3 regions of the Arthrobacter sp. 9MFCol3.1 genome follow, and region 1 is predicted to be linked to each of the others. Evidence: riboswitches for the same ligand, from Rfam matches in the RefSeq annotation. Region 1 holds a riboswitch; each other region holds the start of a gene.
The links. A riboswitch is a leader RNA that binds a small molecule or an ion and turns the genes downstream of it on or off. The one in region 1 is predicted to bind thiamine pyrophosphate.

Region 1 (6,581 bases):
CACATCACCGTCCAGACCAGCCTGTTCCTGGTGACCGGCCTGATTGAACGCCGTGGCGGCAGCTCGTCCGTGGACCGCGTGGCGGGGCTGGCCAAGCTCTCCCCGGTCTTGGGGGTCCTGTTCTTCGTTCCCGCCATGAACCTCGCCGGAATCCCGCCGTTCTCGGGTTTCCTGGGCAAGCTGGGGCTGCTTCAGGCCGGCGTGGAACTGGGAACGCCGCTGGCCTACGCCCTGGTGATCGGCGGCGTGCTGACGAGCCTGCTGACCCTGCTGGCGATCGCGAGGGTCTGGAACCGTGCGTTCTGGCGCAAGCCCGAGGACGCCGAACATCCCGATCCGGTGCTCCTGGCAGCGCCGGCCGACTCCGCCACAGGTGACCGGGCCGGCAAGACGAATGTGACCCTGCTGCCCCGCACCATGGTGGGCTCCACCCTGGGCCTGGTGGTTTTTGGCGTGGCCCTGACCGTCTTTGCCGGGCCGCTGTTCAGGGTGGCAGACCAGTCCGCCCAGGAGATGCTGGACCGGACCTCGTACATCCAGGCTGTGCTCGGCCAGGACGCGCCCGTGCCGCCGGTGCCTCCGTCAGCCCATCCGGTGCAGGTCCAGGAGGGCAGCGGGAAATGAACCGGAAAAGGATCTCCCTGCGCCAGGAACTGCCGCTGCTGGTGTGGCTCGTCTTTGTCTGGGGCGCACTCTGGCAGAACTTCAGCCCGGGCAATCTCCTCTTCGGAGCCCTCATCGCGGTGCTCGTGGCGCGCATTTTCTATCTGCCCCCGGTGGAACTCGGCGGCCGCTTCAACGTGCTCCGCGCCGTGCCCTTCGCCCTCGTCTTCCTTGGAAAAGTCGTCGCGGCAAGCTTCCAGGTCATGTACCTGGCCGTGGTCCGCGGCCCGGACGTGGTCAGCGCAATCGTCGCCGTGCCGCTCCGGAGCCATTCGGACCTTCTGGTCACGGCCACCGGGCATGTGATCTCGCTGATTCCCGGGTCCCTCGTGGTGGAGGTGGACAGGTCAACGTCCACGCTCTACATCCACGGCATCAACGTCCGCAATGCCGAGGACGCGGCCAAGCTGCGCAAAGAGGTCCGGGACACCGAGGCCGGGCTGATCCGGATCATGGGGACCAAAGACGAACTTTCCGCACTGACACAGGAGATCGCCGCATGATGCAGACCGTCCTGACGGTGACCGCCGTCGTCCTGTCCCTGGCCGCTGCGGGGGCGATCGTCCGGATCGCGCGGGGGCCCTCGCTGCTGGACCGGGTTCTCGCCGCCGACGTGCTGCTGGCCATCTTCGGCGCAGCCCTGTGCATCGACATGGCCGCCAACCGGCACCTCAACAACCTGATGCTGCTCGTTGCAATTTCCCTGATCGGCTTCGTCGGCTCGGTCACCGTGGCCCGGTTCGTGGCCGACAGGCGGGAGGGCGTCCGTGAATCCTGACACAGTGATCGACGCCGTCTCCGGCGTGTTCATGGTGACCGGTGCCGTGATGTCCCTCGCCGCCGCCATCGGGCTGCTGCGGTTCCCGGACCTCATGAGCAGGATGCACGCGGCTACCAAACCGCAGGTCCTCGGCCTTTTCCTGCTGCTGGCGGCCCTCGGGCTGCAGATGCGCACCTGGTCGGTGTGGCCCGTCCTGCTGGTGGCCTGGCTCTTCCAGCTGCTCACCGTCCCCGTGTCCGCCCACATGGTGGGCCGGGCCGGCTACCGGACCAAGCACCTGCACCCGGAGCTGCTGAGCTCCGACGAGCTTGAGGCCATAGTCCAGAGGGCCGCCCAGAAGGCCGCCCGGCAGGCGGCAACGGACGGAGCGGCCGACGACGAAGCCGGCCGCTGAGCCCGTTGGCCGGCGCCGTAGCCGGCGCTTCGACCGCGGTGGCCGCGGCTAGTCGGGTCCGGTCAGACGATGTCCTGGGTCTTGGCGAAGCGGGTGATCGCACGCTGGGTGCCGCGGTTGGCGAGCACCTGGATGATGGCGCTGACCGATGCGGAGATCAGCGCGAAGGTCAGGGCCGAGCGCAGGGTGGTGGGGACGTCGTCCTCTTGGCCCTTGGGCGGCTTGTTGCCCGTGGACTTCTCCCACATGGTGTCCACCAGCTTGGTGCCGGCAAAGCCGGCGAGGAGGCTGACGCCGGTGCCGAGCAGCTTGATGAGGATGTTCATTCTTCGGTCTCCTTGGACGGGAACGGTTTTCCCCTAGCCTAGCGTTCCGGGGTGAGGACCATCCGCAGGGCCTCGACCACCAGTTCGTGATCCGTCTTCTGGGGCAGGCCGGAGACGGTGACGACTGCAACTGCACCCGTGCCGCGCACGTAGATGGGGAATGCCCCGCCGTGGGCGGCGAACTCCGACTGGTCCCACCAGGCGTTGTCCTCGATCCTTCCGCCTGCAGCGCGGGCCCGGAGGCCCACCAGCAGGGACGGGACCTCGTACCGCATGGCGGTGCGCTTCTTGGCGTTGATCCAGCGTTCGTTGTCCGGTGTGGCGCCGTCCAGCGCGGCGTGGAAGAGCACCTGCTCGCCTTTGGTGATGTCGACGGCGATGGGCAGCGAGCGTTGCCTGCCCAGCTCGACAAGGAGGAGCCCCAGGTCCAGGGCGTCATCCTTGCTGAACGACGCGAACTGGAGCGCCTCCATCTCGGCCAGCACGCGGCCGATGAGCGCCGCCAGGGAACCCTGCGGCTGCGGCTCGCTCGAATCGGGATCGTATTCCCCGGAGGGACCTTGTGTGGCCGGTGAGTGCGACAAAATATTCCAGCTTTCCGGTGGGTGACGAGGCCGCCCGCTGGCGGGTCCGGGTGTCCGACAGGACGACTCTACCAAGAGGGTTTTCCCGGCCGCCGGGACCGCCGCAGTCCGGTCCACGATTGTGACGGCATACCACTGAAAACGCGGCCGTCCGGGTGTAAACTGAGCCAGCCCACAAGGGCGAAAACAATTACGACAGGGGAGCGCCGCCGTCGGGCATCGCCGGAGAAATCCGGGGAAACCTTTGGTGGGCGCTGAGAGTGCGGACAGCCGCAGACCCTCGAACCTGATCCGGTTAGTACCGGCGCAAGGGAGTCGAGTTCTCAGGGTGCGCGGACGGCGGCGGAAGCCGAGACCGGCCGGAGCACCCTCCCCTCCTGTTCCTCAGGAGGACGACATGACAGATATTTCAGCACAGCATGGTTCCGCCAGCCGTTCATCCGCCCGGCGCAACTTCAGTTGGCGCGTGGTGGACATAGTGGTGGCCGCGTTGATCGCCGTAGCCGGCGGCGTCATTTTCTGGGCCTGGTCCCAGGGCGCGAACCTGATCTCGACTCCGGTCAACGCGGTCTACCCGCCGCTGAGCGGACTCTATGCCGGCGGGTGGATGATCCCGGCGGTGCTGGGCATGCTCATCATCCGCAAGCCCGGCGCCGCGCTCTTCTGCGAAACCGTCGCGGCCACGGGCGAGCTCATCATGGGCTCGCAGTACGGCACCACGGTGCTGATTTCCGGCATCCTGCAGGGCCTCGGCGCCGAACTGGTCTTCGCGGCCTTCCTCTACAAGAAGTTCAACCTGCCTGTGTCCTTGCTGGCCGGCGCCGGCGCGGGCCTCTTCTGCGGCCTGAACGATTCCTTCCTGCCGTGGGGCTGGAACATCGCCTACGAAGCCGGCGACAAGCTCGCCTACATCGTCTTCACCACGATCTCCGGCGCAGTGATTGCCGGCGGACTGGCCTGGCTCGCCACCCGCGGCCTGGCGAAGACCGGAGTGCTGGGCTCCTTTGCCTCCCGCAAGGCCGCCACGGAGCCCGTCTTCTCCTGAGCCCCGTCGCTGAATCCTGCAGAGAACCATGAAATCTTCACCGGGCGTCCGGCCGGCCGCCGTCGCGGCCCGCGGCTGGGGCTGGCGGCACGCCGGACGGACCCGGCCCGCGGTCAGCGGCCTTGACCTGGACATCCGGCCGGGGGAGCGCGTGCTCCTGCTGGGGCCTTCCGGCGCCGGCAAGTCGACGCTGCTCCACGCCCTAGCCGGCGTGCTGGGCGACGGCGCGGCCGGCGCCTCGGGGCCGGCCGGCGACTCCGGCGACGCCGAAAACACAGACGAGACCGGCAGCCTGCTGATCGACGGCGCCGCGCCACGGGCGCAGCGCGGCCGCGCCGGGCTGGTGCAGCAGGACCCGGAAACACAGGTGGTGCTGTCCCGTCTCGGCGACGACGTCGCCTTCGGGGCGGAGAACCTGGCCGTCCCGGCAGCGGAGATCTGGCCGCGCGTGCGCGAGGCGCTCGACGACGTCGGGCTGGGCCGGCTGCCGCTGGACCATCCGACGTCGGCCCTCTCCGGCGGACAAAAGCAACGGCTGGCGCTCGCCGGGATCCTCGCGATGCGGCCAGGGCTGCTGCTGCTGGACGAGCCGACCGCCAACCTCGACCCCGCCGGCGTCCTGGAGGTCCGCGACGCCGTCGGCCGCTGCCTGGACAAGACGGGCGCCACGCTGTTGGTCGTGGAGCACCGGGTGGGGGTCTGGAAAGACCTTGTGGACAGGATCGTGGTGCTGCAGCCAGGGTCCGTCACGGACTCCGCAGTCCTCATCGACGGGCCCCCGGACCGGGTCCTGGCCGAGGCGCGGGACATGCTCATCGGCGCGGGCGTCTGGGTGCCGGGCCACGTTCCGGCGACGCGGATGCGGCTGCCGGCGCGGGGCGCGGGACACGTTCTGCTCGCGGCCGAAGGGCTCGCAGTGTCCCGCGAGCGGCCGCGGCGGTCCGGGCTGCGCGACGGGTTCCGCACCATCGCGCCGCGCCCGGTCCAGTCCGGGGTCTCGGTCCAGGTCCGCGCCGGCGAGGCCCTGACCATCACCGGAGCGAACGGCACGGGGAAGTCCACCCTGGCGCTGACGCTGGCCGGGCTCCTGCGGCCCGTTGCGGGAACGGTCGCGGCCGCGGCGGAGCTGAGCAGTCCCGCCCCTGGTCACTCCAGTGGACACTCCGCTGATCGGTTAAGCAGGGGCGCCGGACCCGATCCCTACCGGTGGAAGGCCCAGCAGCTGATCGCCCGGATAGGAACCGTCTTCCAGGAACCCGAGCACCAGTTCGTCACCGGCAAGGTCCTCGACGATCTCATGTTCGGCCCGCGCCACCTCGGCTACGGCGAAGACCGCGTGGACGAACTGCTGGAGCGGCTGCGGCTGACGGAGCTTGTGGACGCCAACCCCTACACGCTCTCCGGCGGCGAGAAGCGGCGCCTTTCGGTAGCCACCGTGCTGGCGGCGCACCCCCAGGTGCTGGTCCTGGACGAGCCCACCTTCGGCCAGGATGCCAATACCTGGGCCGAACTCGCCTCGTTCCTGTCCGAGCTCCTCGACGCCGGCACCGCCGTCGTGTCCGTGACGCACGACGCCGAATTCAGCGCCGTCCTCGGTGGCACCGAACTGCGCCTCCGGCCACGGGAAACCGCCGCCGCGGATGCTCCCGGCCCGGATCTTCAGCTGCCGGAGGGGGCCTCGCCATGAGGGACGCACTGAGCCTGCGCGGCAACCATGCGCTGCTGACCCGCGCCAACCCGCTCGCCAAGTTCACGGCGGTCACCCTGATCACCCTGGTCCTGGCGCTGTCCATTGACTGGGTTTCGGCGTCGGTGGCGCTCGCCTTCGAACTGCTGCTCCTGCCGCTGGCGGGCCTGACCGTGGCCTTGCTGTGGCAGCGCGGCTGGCCGCTGATCCTCGCGGCGGCGCTGGGCGGCTGGAGCACGGCCATCCTTGCGCCTGATTCCGGATCCGTCCTGCTCGATGCCGGGATCTGGTCCATCAGTGACGGTTCCCTGCAGCTGGGGATCGGCTTCATGCTCCGCGGGCTCGCGATCGCATTGCCTGCGGTGCTGCTGATGAGCTGCACCGACCCCACGGACCTGGCCGACGCCCTGGCCCAGAACGCAAAACTGCCGCACCGGTTCGTCCTGGGAACCCTGGCCGCCATGCGGCTCGTCGGGATCATGGCCGAGCAATGGCAGACCATCGGCATGGCCCGACGGGCCCGCGGCGTGGGTTCAAGCGGCAGCCCCTACCAGCGGTTCCGCGCCATGCTGGGCCAGAGTTTCGGCCTGCTGGTGCAGGCGATCCGGAGCGCCTCGCGGCTCGCGGTGACCATGGAGGCCCGCGGGTTCGGCGGCGCCGCGCGGACCTGGGCCCGGCCGTCCACGTTCAGCGGACTCGACGCCTGGGTGCTGGTGGGCGGACTCGGCATCGCCGCTGCAGCCGTCGCCGCGGCCCTCGCCGCGGGCACCTGGAACCTCGTCTTCCTCACCCGCCAGTAACCGGCGCCGCCGCCGAGGGTCCGGGGAGTTGCGGCGCCGCGCCCGGTTATCGCATGGTGCGGGTATTCGTGTGAGATTGGCGCCATTCCGGCCGGAATTGCCGTGATTGATAAATCATGCGTGATATTTTCGGGGCATGACTCAACCGACTGCTGAACACGTAGGCATCCTGCTCCGCGAGGCGCGCGGGGCCAAGGGCTGGACCCAGGGACAACTCGCCGCCGAGCTCGGCACCAGCCAGAGCGCCATCGCCCGGATGGAACAGGGCAAGCAGAACCTGAGCCTGAAGATGATCCAGCGC
Region 2 (6,581 bases), on a different contig from region 1:
GGTTGTAGCCGGAAACGAAGAAGTAGCAGTCGCCGGGGAAGCACAGGGAACTGCGGAAGCAGAGGCTCCGGTAGCCCCGAAGAGGGCCGTCCGGACCCGCCGGAAGGCGCCCGTCGCCAAGGTCAACGCCGAGGAGGCTGCGGAGGCTGTGGCCGAAGCCGCCGCCCTGGCCGACGCGGCCGGCTCAGATGAGCCCGTCCGGGGCCGCCGCAAGGCAGCCAGCGTCGAAGCCGCCGCACCCGAAGCTGCCGCATCTGAAACTGCCGCACCTGACACTGCGGCCAAGGCGCCCGCGCGGCGCACCCGGACCCGGAAAGCTGTGGCCGCCCCGGAACCGTTGCCTGCCTTCGCCGGCGACGCCGAAGCCGGCGCACCTGCCGCGGCTGAGGCCCCCGCAGCAGCTGGCACTGACACAGCTGCCGCAGAAACGGTTGCAGAGAAGCCGGTCCGGCGCCGCGCCAGCCGTGCCAAGGCCGCCCCGAAGGCCGAAGAAGCACCCGCGGCAGTACTCCCGGCTGAAGAAGCCCCCGCTACGGAAGCACCCGCTGCCGAAGCCACCGCAGCCCAGCCCGCCGCAGCCCAGCCCGAAGAGCCGGAAGCCCGTCCCGAGGAGAGCCCGGCCGCGTCGCTGTTCATGGAACCGGGTGCCCTCACTTCCGTGATCTTCCAGGCCCCGGACCTGAGCACCGTGGTGCGTCAGGCCCCCGTTGCCGCGGCAGCAGCTGAGCCCGAGGACGAAGAAGGCGACGAGGACGAAGACGCCGGCAACCGCCGTCGGCGCCGCAGCCGCGGCCGGCGCGGCCGCACCCGCACGTCTGCCGAGTCCGACACCGAGAGTGAAGGCACCGAAGAAGAAGGCGATGAAGGCTCCGAGGTGATCCTCGAAGACGGTGTGACCTCCCGCCGCCGCCGCCGTCGCCGTCGCGGTGACCAGGACCTGGAGCTGACCGGCGGGGAGGGCGACGATCCGCCCAACACGGTGACCCGCGTCCGTGCGCCGCGGGCGATGGCCGAGGCGCCGGTCAACAACCGCGTCACGTCCGTCAAGGGCTCCACCCGCTTGGAAGCCAAGAAGCAGCGCCGCCGCGAATCCCGCGACACCGGCCGCCGCCGCACTGTCATCACCGAGGCCGAGTTCCTGGCCCGCCGCGAATCCGTGGACCGCCAGATGATCGTCCGCCAGCGCGACGACAGAATCCAGATCGGTGTCCTCGAAGACGGCGTCCTCGCCGAGCACTTCGTGTCCAAGACCCAGCAGGATTCCCTGATCGGCAACGTGTACCTGGGCAAGGTCCAGAACGTGCTGCCCTCCATGGAAGCCGCTTTCGTGGACATCGGCCGCGGCCGCAACGCCGTGCTCTACGCCGGTGAAGTGAACTGGGAGTCCGTCAACCTCGAGGGCAAGCAGCGCCGGATCGAGAACGCGCTGAAGTCCGGCGACTCCGTGCTCGTCCAGGTCACCAAGGACCCGGTCGGCCACAAGGGCGCCCGCCTCACCAGCCAGATTTCGCTGCCCGGCCGGTACCTCGTGTACGTGCCCGGCGGTTCCATGACCGGCATCTCCCGCAAGCTGCCCGACGTCGAACGCAACCGCCTCAAGCGGATCCTCAAGGACCGCCTGCCCGAGGACGCGGGCGTCATTGTCCGCACCGCGGCCGAGGGTGCGTCCGAGGAAGAGCTGACCCACGACATCAACCGCCTCCGCGCGCAGTGGGAAGGCATCGAGAGCCAGTCGACGTCCACCAAGATCCTCGCCCCCGAGCTGCTCTACGGCGAACCTGACCTGACCATCAAGGTGGTCCGGGACGTCTTCAACGAGGACTTCTCCAAGCTGATCGTCTCCGGCGAGGAAGCCTGGGACACCATCGAGGCCTACGTCACGTACGTCGCACCGGACCTCGTGGGCCGGCTCGAGAAGTGGACCAAGGACACGGACATCTTCGCGGCCTGGCGCATCGATGAGCAGATCCACAAGGCCCTGGACCGGAAGGTCTTCCTGCCCTCGGGCGGTTCGCTCGTGATCGACCGCACCGAAGCCATGACCGTGGTGGACGTCAACACCGGCAAGTTCACCGGCTCCGGCGGCAACCTCGAGGAAACCGTCACCAAAAACAACCTGGAAGCGGCCGAAGAAGTCGTCCGGCAGCTGCGCCTGCGCGATATCGGCGGCATCATCGTGATCGACTTCATCGACATGGTGCTCGAATCCAACCGCGACCTCGTGCTGCGCCGCATGGTGGAGTGCCTGGGCCGGGACCGGACCAAGCACCAGGTGGCCGAGGTGACCTCGCTGGGCCTCGTGCAGATGACCCGCAAGCGGATGGGCACCGGGCTGCTGGAAGTCTTCGGCGAGCAGTGCGAAACGTGTGCGGGCCGCGGCATCGTCACCCACGACGAGCCGGTGGAACACCGCCGCGCCAACACGGTCGCCGCGGAGCACTACGTGCCGCGCACCGAGGCGCAGCCTGCTGCCCGCACGGAACGCAAGAGCCGTCGCCGCGGCAGGGGAGGCCAGGGCGCGGAGACCGCGCCGGCCGCACCCGCACCCGTCCACGCCGAGCCCACCGAGGCCGAACGCCACGCCAAGGCCGAAGCCACCCGTGCCGCGCTGGCCAACATCGCTGCAGCGGCGCACGCCGCGCACCTGCACGACGGGGAGGCAGCCGCAGCCAGCGACGCCGGGGCCCGCCAGGCCGCCGTCGACGCCGTCACGCAGCTCGCAGCCGCCGACGAGGCAGCCGGGCGTCCCGCAACGGTGCTGACGTTTGGCGGCGAGCAGGTGGCCCTGCCCTTCGTCGAGCACGCCGAGGACGCGCCGTCACCTGCCCTGACCCTGGACCTGCTGACCGAGGCCTTCGCCAACCTGGGCGAGGCCGAGGCCGGCAAGCAGGACCAGGCCGCCGGCCAGGCAGCGGCTGTTGCCGCCCCGGAAGCCACGGTGCCCGAGGCGCCGTCGTCCGTCCGCGCTGCGGAAGCGCCGGCGTCACGCACAGCCGACACCACGCGCGGCCGCCGCGGGCGCCGCAACCGGAGTGCAAGCCGGGCCCAGGGCGCAGCCAACGAAACCTCCGTGGAACACCGCGAGGCAACCCGGCCGGCCGCGGCCGGATCGGTTCACGAGGCCAAGGCTCCCGCCGCGGCCAGGCCTGCGTCCGTCCCGGCCGGCAACGAGCCGATCATCCTCGGCGTCGGCGTGCCGGCGTCGGAGCTGTAGTCCTCCGCGACTGACCACATCCCCGACCGGTCACTAATTCGACTGCTCGGGCTGCGGGTCCGGGTCAGGGCAGACGTAACATACGTCCGCCCAGGCCCGGGCCCGCCCGTGCGTTAACGGGGCCACAGGGTGGCAGCGGCTAGGCTGGAACACTGACACGGGGTGCCGGGCATCGGGCCGGCTGAGATCCAGACCCGTTGAACCTGTCCGGTTAGCACCGGCGAAGGGATGTCTGCCTTGTCCGCGAGATCGAATCCGTCCGAGTTCCTGCCCAGCGAGTTTCTGCCGGCCAATTTTCTGCACAGCGAGTCTCTGCCGGCGCCGCCGCGCATTCCCCGCGTGCTGGCCATCGCCGGCTCCGATCCCTCCGGCGGGGCCGGAATCCAGGCCGACCTGAAGAGCATCGCGGCGAACGGCGGCTACGGCATGGCCGCCGTCACCGCCCTGACGGCGCAGAACACCCAGGGCGTGCGCGCCGTCCACGTCCCCCCGGCAGCGTTCCTCACGGCGCAGCTGGACGCCATCAGTGACGACATCGGCATCGACGCGGTCAAGATCGGCATGCTCGGTGACGCCGCCGTGATCGACGCCGTCCGCGGCTGGTTGGAAAAGGTGCGCCCCGCCGTCGTCGTCCTGGACCCGGTGATGGTCGCCACCAGCGGGGACCGGCTTCTGCAGGAATCGGCCGAGGCCGCCCTGCAGGCCCTCCTGCCGCTGGCGGACCTCATCACGCCCAACCTCGCCGAACTCGCCATCCTGCTCAAGGAGCCCGTAGCGGCCGACTGGGCCGAGGCCCTGGCGCAGGGCAAGCGGCTGGCCGCCCTGACCGGCACCACCGTCCTGGTTAAGGGCGGACACCTCCAGGGCGGACAGCCCGGAGACGCCGACGCCGCCAACGCCGCCGCAGGCAACGCCGCCGGCGCCGGCTGCCCGGATGCACTGGTCAACACCGGTGGCCTGCTCGGCCAGGAAACAGTGGTCGTACCGGGGGAGCGGATCGCCACGCGCAACAGCCACGGCACCGGCTGCTCGCTGTCCTCGGCCATGGCCACCGTGCAGGCCCGGGTGGGGGACTGGGAAGCGGCGCTGCGGGAAGTCAAGCCGTGGCTGCTGGGCGCGCTCCGCGAAGCCTCGGTCCTGGACGTCGGCACCGGCAACGGACCGGTCCACCACTTCCACCACCTGCAGCAACTCCAGGACGGGCAGCACCTCACCGACGGACAGTGCCGCCCGGCCGGACACGGTCCGGCAGCGGGGGAGTTCGCCGCAGCCCTGCGCGCAGGAGCCACGGGCGATCTTGAAGCCATCTACGCCCTGGACTTCGTCCGCGGACTGGCCGACGGGTCCTTGCCCGAGCACGAGTTCGCGTACTACCTCGCCCAGGACGCCATGTACCTCAACGGCTACTCCCGGGTCCTGGCCCGGGCCGCCGCGATTGCCCCCACCGAGGCCGAGCAGCTGTTCTGGGCCCGCTCGGCGCAGACCTGCTTGGAAGTCGAATCCGAGCTGCACCGTTCCTGGCTCAGCACCCGCCCCACGGACTCCACCCTGGGTCCGGTCACGAAATCGTATGTGGACCACCTGCTGGCCGCCTCGGTGTCCGGCAGCTACGGGGTCCTCGTGGCGGCGGCACTGCCGTGCTTCTGGCTCTACGCCGAGGTCGGTTCCACGCTGCACCGGGAATTCCTGGCCGGCGGCGCGGCCGGGGAGCACCCCTACGCCGACTGGCTGAAGACCTACGCCGATGAGGACTTCGCCGCCGCGACCCGGCAGGCCATCGCGTACACGGACACGGCGGCCAGGCGGGCATCGGAGAGCGAACGGGAGGCCATGGCCCTGGCTTTCCGGCAGTCATCGCGCTACGAAGTGGACTTCTTCGACGCGCCGCGGCTGTACGCCTGACACGAGCTGGCCCGGACTACCGGTACGATGGTGGGGCACGGTTCCGGAAGTCGTTGCGGCAACACAGCTCAGGATGGTCAAGATCCGGTCAAGAACATTGACAGGGTCTTGCATCAGGAGGTTGTGGCGCCTATCACGGACTACCCGCCGGAACCAGCCTCATTTGCGGCCGAAGGCAAAATTAGCGTATTCTAGATCTTCGGTGCTTACGCCAACACTTGGGTTATGACCCTGAGAACAGTCCGCTTGGAATTCCAAATGGATTTGTTCCGGGGATAGCTCATGGGTTCCCCCGGGGAATCCACCGGCGTTGAGGCACAGCGTGAGCCGGTCCAAACAATTTGGCCCCTGGTTCCGCACGCAAATCTAGTAATAAACGTCGAGAGAAGTGAGTTCCCCAGTGGTGTACGCGATTGTCCGCGCAGGCGGCCGCCAAGAGAAGGTTTCCGTTGGAGACTTCGTTACCCTGAACCGCGTCCCCGGTGGAGCCGGCAGCACCTTTGAGTTGCCCGCACTGCTCCTGGTGGACGGTGACAAAGTCACGTCTGCTGCTGCGGACCTGGCCAAGGTAACGGTTACGGCTGAGATCCTCGAAGACCTCCGTGGTCCGAAGATCGTCATCCAGAAGTTCAAGAACAAGACCGGTTACAAGAAGCGTCAGGGCCACCGTCAGGAACTGACCAAGGTCAAGATCACCGGTATCAAGTAACTCTTCGTTACTGTTCAGGTTCCAGCAGATTCCCCAGAATTTTTGAAGGCAGGCATTCCAAATGGCACATAAAAAAGGCGCGAGTTCCACTCGCAACGGTCGTGACTCCAACGCCCAGTACCTCGGCGTCAAGCGCTTCGGTGGCCAGGTAGTTTCCGCAGGCGAGATCATCGTCCGCCAGCGCGGCACCCACTTCCACCCGGGCGCCGGCGTAGGCCGCGGCGGGGACGACACCCTGTTCGCCCTGACCCCCGGTGCTGTCGAGTTCGGCACCCGCCGTGGTCGCCGCGTTGTGAACATCGTGGCTGCTGCAGCTGCAGAGTAACAATAAGTTCTAAATCGGTGGGGCGGGCCATTAGGTCCGCTCCACCGGTGTTTTAACCGCATTACAATCATCTTGGGCCTCTTTGGGGGTCCGGGGAACAGCACTGAGGAGATCCACGTGGCGAGCTTTGTAGACCGGGTAGTACTGCACGTATCCGGCGGTACCGGCGGCCACGGCTGTGTCTCCGTCCACCGCGAGAAGTTCAAGCCCCTCGGCGGTCCCGACGGCGGCAACGGCGGCAACGGCGGCGACGTCATCCTGCGCGTGGACCCCCAGACCACCACCCTGCTCGACTACCACCACGCGCCCCACCGGCACGCCACCAACGGCGGCCCCGGCATGGGCGACTGGCGCGGCGGCAAGAACGGCGAAACCCTGATCCTTCCGGTCCCGGTGGGCACCGTCGTGAAGTCCAAGTCCGGCGAAGTCAT
Region 3 (6,581 bases), on a different contig from region 1:
GTTGAAGTAGAACGCCTCGCTGACGAGGTGGTCCGCGCTGCCGGTGAAGGACTGGGGCTCGTACTGGGCCGCGCTGGCAATGGTGGCCGCCAGGGAGTGCTGGTCCTCGAAGAGGAGGGCGGTGTGGAAGAGCCCGGCCTCGCCGCGGGAGGGAAGATTCAGGCCCGGGGCGGGCGCCAGATGGACCAGCGGCTTCTGCTGGCGCCCAAGGTAGAGCCCGCCGTCCTGTTCGGCCACAGTCTCCAGGCCAAGGGCGCGCTGGTAGTAGTCGGTCATGAGCCTCATGTCGCCGACTTTGAGCATCACGGTGCCCATGGTGAGTTCGGCAGGAAGGAGGTCCTGGGTGCTGGCTTCTGCGGTCATGGCAACGCTCCGTGGATTCTGTAGCCACCGGCTTTCGGCGACCCTTGCATAAGACTAAATTACTTGAAGCTTCAATTTATTCCTAACGGATGAGATGACCCCGAAGCACAATGTGCTTTAGTTCCCTGAGCGTGGCCGGATTGCTCCGCGGATCCTCGGCGCAGAGCAGGACATCCGCGCTTGCCCCTGCACCGATGGACTCCGCGCCGAGCCAGGTCCGCGCGGACCAGGCCGCGGCGTCGAGGGCTGCCGCGGCGGGAAGGCCGGCGGCGTGCAGGGCCTGGATCTCGTCGACGATCCTGCCGTGGCTGATCACGCTGCCGGCGTCGGTACCGGCGTAGATCGCCACCCCGGCCTCGTGGGCTTCGAGGATCCGCTCCGCCCGCCGCTCCCACAGCGAGCGCATGTGGGCGGCGTAGCGGGGGAACTTGGCCTCCGCCCGGGCCGCGATGTCCGGGAACGTGGCGATGTTGATCAGGGTGGGCACGATCGGGACGCCTTGTTCGAGGAAGCGCGGCAGGTGCCGCGGCAACAGCCCGGTGGCGTGCTCGATGCAGTCGATCCCGGCATCGAGCATGTCATCGAGGGTGTCCTCGGCGAAGCAGTGGGCGGTGACGCGGGCACCCTCATCGTGGGCGGCCTGCACGGCGTCCTTGACCGTCCTGGCGGGAAAGCTGGCGGCGAGATCGCCGGCGGCTCGGTCGATCCAGTCCCCCACGAGCTTGACCCAGCCGTCGCCCGCGCGGGCCTGCTTCCGCACGGCCTCGACCAGATCCTCCGGCTCGACCTCGACGGCCAGGCCCGGCAGGTAGCGCCGGGTCCTCGCCAGGTGCCGGCCGGAGCGGATGATCCGGGGAACGTCCGCGCGTTGCTGGAGCCAGCGGGTGTCGTGGACGGCGCCGGCGTCACGGACCAGCAGCGTCCCGGCGTTGCGGTCCGCCAGGGCCTGGGATTCCGCGGTGTCCTCGGCAACGTCCCCGCCCGGGCCGAGGCCGATGTGGCAGTGCGCGTCCACGAGGCCGGGAATGACCCAGCCGTCCAGCACGTGCTCCGGCGCGGCCGCGGGCCGGCGGAAGGTCAACCGGCCCTCCACCGACCACAGCCCGTGGCGGACCTGGTCCGCCGCCGTGAGGATGGGGCCGCTGAACTCGATGATGCTGGTCATGGCCTAAAGCCTAATCCGCATGACAATCCGCGGGCCCAGATCATCGAGCCCCAGCTGCGCTTCGTGGATCCTCAGGGCAGCCAGCGCGGGCCCCGGCCGGGCGAATTCCTCGAACCCGCAGCTCGCGTAAAACGGGGCATTGAACGGAACGGCTGCGAAAGTGCAAAGCGTCATCCAGGAATAGCCGCGGCCCCGGCCAGCGTCGAGGGCCGCCTCCACCAGGGACCGTCCGATCCCCCGCCTGCCGGAGTCCGGCTGCACGGAGAGTTGCTCCAGATGGGCCTGGCCGCCGAGTGCGTCAACGCGGGCAAAGCCTACGGGCGGGGTTCCGGCGACCAGTATGAACAGCGGCTCGACCGGTGCCGTCAACTCCGGTGCCGGGAGCGCCCGGTTCCCCAGTTCCTTTATCAGGACGCCGTCTGCCGCGGCCTCGATAGCGGGCAGCGCCGGGAGATCTTCCGGCGCCGCCGTCCTGATGCGGGGCACGGCCTTGGGCGGGGTCACAGTGCCACGCTAACACCGCGGTCCGGCCGTCCGCGTCACACTCGACGGCCGGCCGGAGGCGCGTGGTAGCTTCGTCTACGACCACACGGGTGCCCCTGCAGGGGCTGAGATCGGGCTGACGCAGCCTGCGACCGTTGAACCTGTCCGGGTAATGCCGGCGAAGGAAGTGAGTATTTCCGTGAACACCCAACTGACACAGCACAGCCCTGTCCACAACCAGCCTGCGGCCCCCACACAGTCGCTGAAGTCCCACTCGCTGGCCTTCACCACGGACCCGGACCACGGCATCCGTGTCCCGGTGACCGAAATCGCCCTGGAACCCTCGCCGGGCGGCGTCCGGAACCCGCCGTTCCGGGTGTACCGCACGGCCGGACCGGGCAGCGATCCGGTCCGCGGGCTGGAGCCGTTCCGTGCCCCCTGGATTGAGGCCAGGGCGGACACCGAACCCTACGCCGGCCGGGAACGGGAGCTGCTCGACGACGGCAAGTCGGCGGTGCGCCGCGGTGCGGCGTCGGCCGAGTGGCGGGGCGGCCGGCCGGTGCCGCGCCGGGCCGTTGAGGGCAGGACCGTCACGCAGATGCGGTACGCCCGGGACGGTGTCATCACCCAGGAAATGCGGTTCGTCGCGCTGCGCGAGAACTGCGACGTGGAGCTGGTGCGCAGCGAGGTGGCCGCGGGCCGGGCGATCATTCCCAACAACGTCAACCACCCCGAATCCGAGCCGATGATCATCGGCAAGGCGTTCCTGGTGAAAATCAACGCCAATATCGGCAATTCCGCCGTGACCAGCTCCATCGCCGAGGAGGTCGACAAACTCCAGTGGGCCACGCAGTGGGGCGCGGACACCGTCATGGACCTCTCCACCGGGGACGACATCCACACCACGCGCGAGTGGATCATCCGCAACTCCCCCGTCCCCATCGGCACGGTCCCGATTTACCAGGCGCTGGAGAAGGTCAACGGCGAGGCGAACGCCCTGACCTGGGAGATCTTCCGGGACACCGTGATCGAGCAGTGCGAGCAGGGCGTGGACTACATGACCATCCACGCCGGGGTCCTGCTGCGGTATGTGCCCCTGACGGCCAACCGGGTCACCGGCATCGTGTCCCGGGGCGGTTCCATCATGGCCGGCTGGTGCCTGGCGCACCATCGGGAGAACTTCCTGTACACCCACTTCGACGAGCTGTGCGAGATCTTCGCGCGGTACGACGTCGCCTTCTCCCTGGGCGACGGGCTGCGGCCGGGCGCGACGGCGGATGCCAACGACGCGGCACAGTTCGCCGAACTGGACACCCTGGCCGAGCTCACGCAGCGGGCCTGGGAATTCGATGTGCAGGTCATGGTGGAGGGCCCCGGGCACGTGCCCTTCCACCTCGTCCGGGAAAACGTGGAGCGCCAGCAGGAACTCTGCAAGGGCGCCCCGTTCTACACACTCGGGCCGCTGGTCACGGACATCGCACCGGGATATGACCACATCACCTCGGCGATCGGCGCCACCGAGATCGCCCGCTACGGCACCGCCATGCTCTGCTACGTCACGCCCAAGGAACACCTCGGGCTGCCGAACAAGGACGACGTGAAGACGGGCGTGATCACCTACAAGATCGCGGCCCATGCCGCGGACCTCGCCAAAGGCCACCCCGGCGCGCACGAACGCGACGATGCCCTGTCCAAGGCAAGGTTCGAATTCCGCTGGCGGGACCAGTTCGCGCTGTCCCTGGACCCGGTCACGGCAGAGGCCTTCCACGATGAGACGCTTCCCGCCGAGCCGGCCAAGACAGCCCACTTCTGCTCGATGTGCGGTCCGAAGTTCTGCTCCATGCGAATCAGCCAGGACATCCGGGACGAATACGGCACCGGCAACTATGGTGCGGCGGACTCCGCTTCGGTGGATCCTGGTTCGGCGGAAAAGCAGGCCGCCCTTTCAGCGAGGGCGGCCGGAATGCGGGCGAAGAGCAACGAATTCCTCGCCTCGGGCGGCAAGGTCTACCTGCCGCAGCCCTCGGTGGGCGGACCCGCAGCTTCCTAGGAGGCCCGGGCGTGCTGGCGCCGGCTGACCTCGGCGATGTAGGAGCGGATGGCCCGGTCCCCTTCGGCTGAATCCTGGGGCCGGTGCCCTCCCGGGGCGGTGCGGTGCAGGGCGCCGGTCTCGCGCAGGTAGCCGGCGATTTCCTCGTACAGCGGTTCCCAGCCGCCGGTCAGGACCAGGGTCGGCACGCCCGGCACGATCTGCAGCGGGGCTTCCCAAGGCGGCGCCTGCAGGCGGAGCCGGCGCGCCGCCCGGAGGGCCTCCGGCGTCGTGGCCCCGGGGGCGTCCGCCGCGAACGCGCGACGGATGAACTCCCGCTGGAAGTCGTCGTCGCTGAGGTTGTGCCGGACGTCGAAGAGCGGCTGCATGAGGGCCCGGTGCGCGGCGGTGGCCGGGAGTTCGGCGGTCAGGGACAAGCAGGCAGGTTCCACCAGGGTCAGCGACTGGACGAGGTCGGGCCGCTCGACGGCGGCCATCATCGCGGCGATCGCGCCCTGCGAGTGGGCCACCACGTGGCCGCCGGCCTCGCCGCGGCCATCGTCGGCCAGCGACGCGAGCACGATGGCGGCGTCGGCGGCGAAGTTGGATTCGAGCGGTTCGGCGACGGCGTCAAACCCGTGCCGCCGCAGGAACAGGGCGTCGTAGTCCAGCGCCATTCCGTGCTGTTTTGGCCACGCGGCGGCGCCGAAGCTGCCGTCCCCGTGGACGAAGACTACGCGCTGCTTGAACATTGTCTAACCCTATGGCACTTCAGTGCTGATGCCGCCGGCGACACAGTGCCGGCGGCCGTCAGCACTTGCGGCTACTTGCTGCCGCCGAGGAACTTGTCGAAGCCCTTGGGCAGGTTCAGCTGGGACGGGTCGAAGTCGCCGCCCTGCTGGCCGAACGACGCCCCGGTGGGCAGGGCCTTGGGGCCGGCGGCACGCCTGGCCTCGGCGTCGCGCAGTTCCTGCGCCGCCTTGGCCGGGTTGCCGGAGCGGGCCTTCTTCTTTGGCGCGGGCTTGGCGCCCTTGCGAGCCCCGCCGCCCATGCCCGGCATCCCCGGCATGCCGGGCATGCCGCCGCCGGCGGCCATCTTCTTCATCATCTTCTGGGCCTGGGCAAAGCGTTCCAGCAATCCGTTGACCTCGGAGACGTGCACGCCGGAACCGCGGGCAATACGGGCCCGGCGGGAGCCGTTGATGATCTTCGGAGCCACGCGCTCGTGCGGGGTCATCGAGCGGACAATGGCCTCGACGCGGTCGATCTCGCGCTCGTCGAACTGCTCCAGCTGCTGGCGGATGTTCTGCGCACCGGGCATCATCATGAGCATTTTCTTCATGGAGCCCATGTTGCGGATCTGCTGCATCTGGGCGAGGAAGTCATCGAGGGTGAAGTCTTCCTGGTCGGCGAACTTCTTCGCCATCCGGGCGGCTTCATCCTTGTCCCAGGACTTCTCGGCCTGCTCGATCAGGGTGAGGACGTCACCCATGTCCAGGATGCGCGAGGCCATGCGGTCCGGGTGGAAGAGCTCGAAGTCGTCCACGCCTTCGCCGGTGGAGGCGAACATGACCGGTTTGCCGGTCACCGACGCGACGGAGAGCGCGGCACCGCCGCGGGCGTCGCCGTCGAGCTTGGAGAGCACGATGCCGGTGAAGTTGACGCCCTCGTCGAAGGCCAGGGCCGTGTTGACGGCGTCCTGGCCGATCATGGAGTCGATCACGAACAGGACTTCGTTCGGGACGATCGCGCGGCGGATCTGGCGCGCCTGCTCCATCATGTCGGCGTCGACGCCGAGACGGCCGGCGGTGTCCACGATCACGACGTCGTGGAGGGTGCGCTTGGCTTCCTCGACGCCGGCGCGCGCGACGGCGACAGGGTCGCCGGCCGGGTGGTCCAGTTCGGTGGACGTGGCGCCCGGATGCGGGGCAAACACGGGTACGCCGGCGCGCTGGCCGACCACCTGCAGCTGGGTGACGGCGTTGGGGCGCTGGAGGTCACAGGCCACCAGCATCGGGCTGTGGCCCTGGGACTTGAGCCACTTGGACAGTTTGCCGGCCAGGGTGGTCTTGCCGGCGCCCTGGAGACCGGCCAGCATGATGATGGTGGGTCCGGTCTTGGCCAGGCGGATCCGGCGGGTCTCGCCGCCGAGGATCTCGACGAGTTCCTCGTTGACGATCTTCACGATCTGCTGGCTCGGGTTCAGCGCCCCGGAGACCTCGGCGCCGAGGGCACGCTCGCGCACGCGGCCGGTGAACTCCCGGACCACGGGCACGGCGACATCGGCGTCCAGGAGGGCACGCCGGATCTCGCGGACTGTGGCGTCAACGTCCGCCTCGGTCAGGCGGCCCTTGCCACGCAGATTCTTGAAGGTTGCTGTCAACCGGTCAGAGAGTGAATTGAACACGCGCCGTGCACTTCTTTCAGTGGATCTACAGGTGGCGGCCGGTGCGGCACGCCAGCGTCGCGACTGGTATTCGCCTGGACGAACCGCCTCGACAACAGGACTCGACTATCTAGGGTACCAAGATGCGCCTTCAA

Region 2: it holds a riboswitch for thiamine pyrophosphate, as region 1 does, so the genes downstream of both, C560_RS0103400 (bifunctional hydroxymethylpyrimidine kinase/phosphomethylpyrimidine kinase) here and C560_RS0110650 (ECF transporter S component) in region 1, are expected to answer to the same signal.
Region 3: it holds a riboswitch for thiamine pyrophosphate, as region 1 does, so the genes downstream of both, thiC (phosphomethylpyrimidine synthase ThiC) here and C560_RS0110650 (ECF transporter S component) in region 1, are expected to answer to the same signal.

Annotation. Positions count from the first base shown of each region.
Region 1 is NZ_JIBJ01000008.1:179,491-186,071, reverse strand. It holds gene C560_RS0110680 (Na+/H+ antiporter subunit D) at 1-624, shown strand, start outside; gene C560_RS0110675 (Na+/H+ antiporter subunit E) at 621-1,166, shown strand; gene C560_RS0110670 (monovalent cation/H+ antiporter complex subunit F) at 1,163-1,441, shown strand; gene mnhG (monovalent cation/H(+) antiporter subunit G) at 1,431-1,838, shown strand; gene C560_RS0110660 (DUF4235 domain-containing protein) at 1,901-2,164, opposite strand; gene C560_RS0110655 (heme-degrading domain-containing protein) at 2,203-2,748, opposite strand; TPP riboswitch at 2,936-3,079, shown strand; gene C560_RS0110650 (ECF transporter S component) at 3,146-3,793, shown strand; gene C560_RS0110645 (ABC transporter ATP-binding protein) at 3,822-5,480, shown strand; gene C560_RS0110640 (energy-coupling factor transporter transmembrane component T family protein) at 5,477-6,280, shown strand; gene C560_RS0110635 (UDP-N-acetylglucosamine 1-carboxyvinyltransferase) at 6,417-6,581, shown strand, end outside.
Region 2 is NZ_JIBJ01000004.1:133,373-139,953, forward strand. It holds gene C560_RS0103395 (Rne/Rng family ribonuclease) at 1-3,214, shown strand, start outside; TPP riboswitch at 3,363-3,460, shown strand; gene C560_RS0103400 (bifunctional hydroxymethylpyrimidine kinase/phosphomethylpyrimidine kinase) at 3,443-5,116, shown strand; gene rplU (50S ribosomal protein L21) at 5,517-5,825, shown strand; gene rpmA (50S ribosomal protein L27) at 5,887-6,150, shown strand; gene obgE (GTPase ObgE) at 6,268-6,581, shown strand, end outside.
Region 3 is NZ_JIBJ01000017.1:1,075-7,655, forward strand. It holds gene C560_RS0115065 (VOC family protein) at 1-363, opposite strand, end outside; gene C560_RS0115070 (amidohydrolase family protein) at 446-1,528, opposite strand; gene C560_RS0115075 (GNAT family N-acetyltransferase) at 1,532-2,032, opposite strand; TPP riboswitch at 2,108-2,215, shown strand; gene thiC (phosphomethylpyrimidine synthase ThiC) at 2,211-4,061, shown strand; gene C560_RS0115085 (alpha/beta fold hydrolase) at 4,058-4,792, opposite strand; gene ffh (signal recognition particle protein) at 4,864-6,447, opposite strand.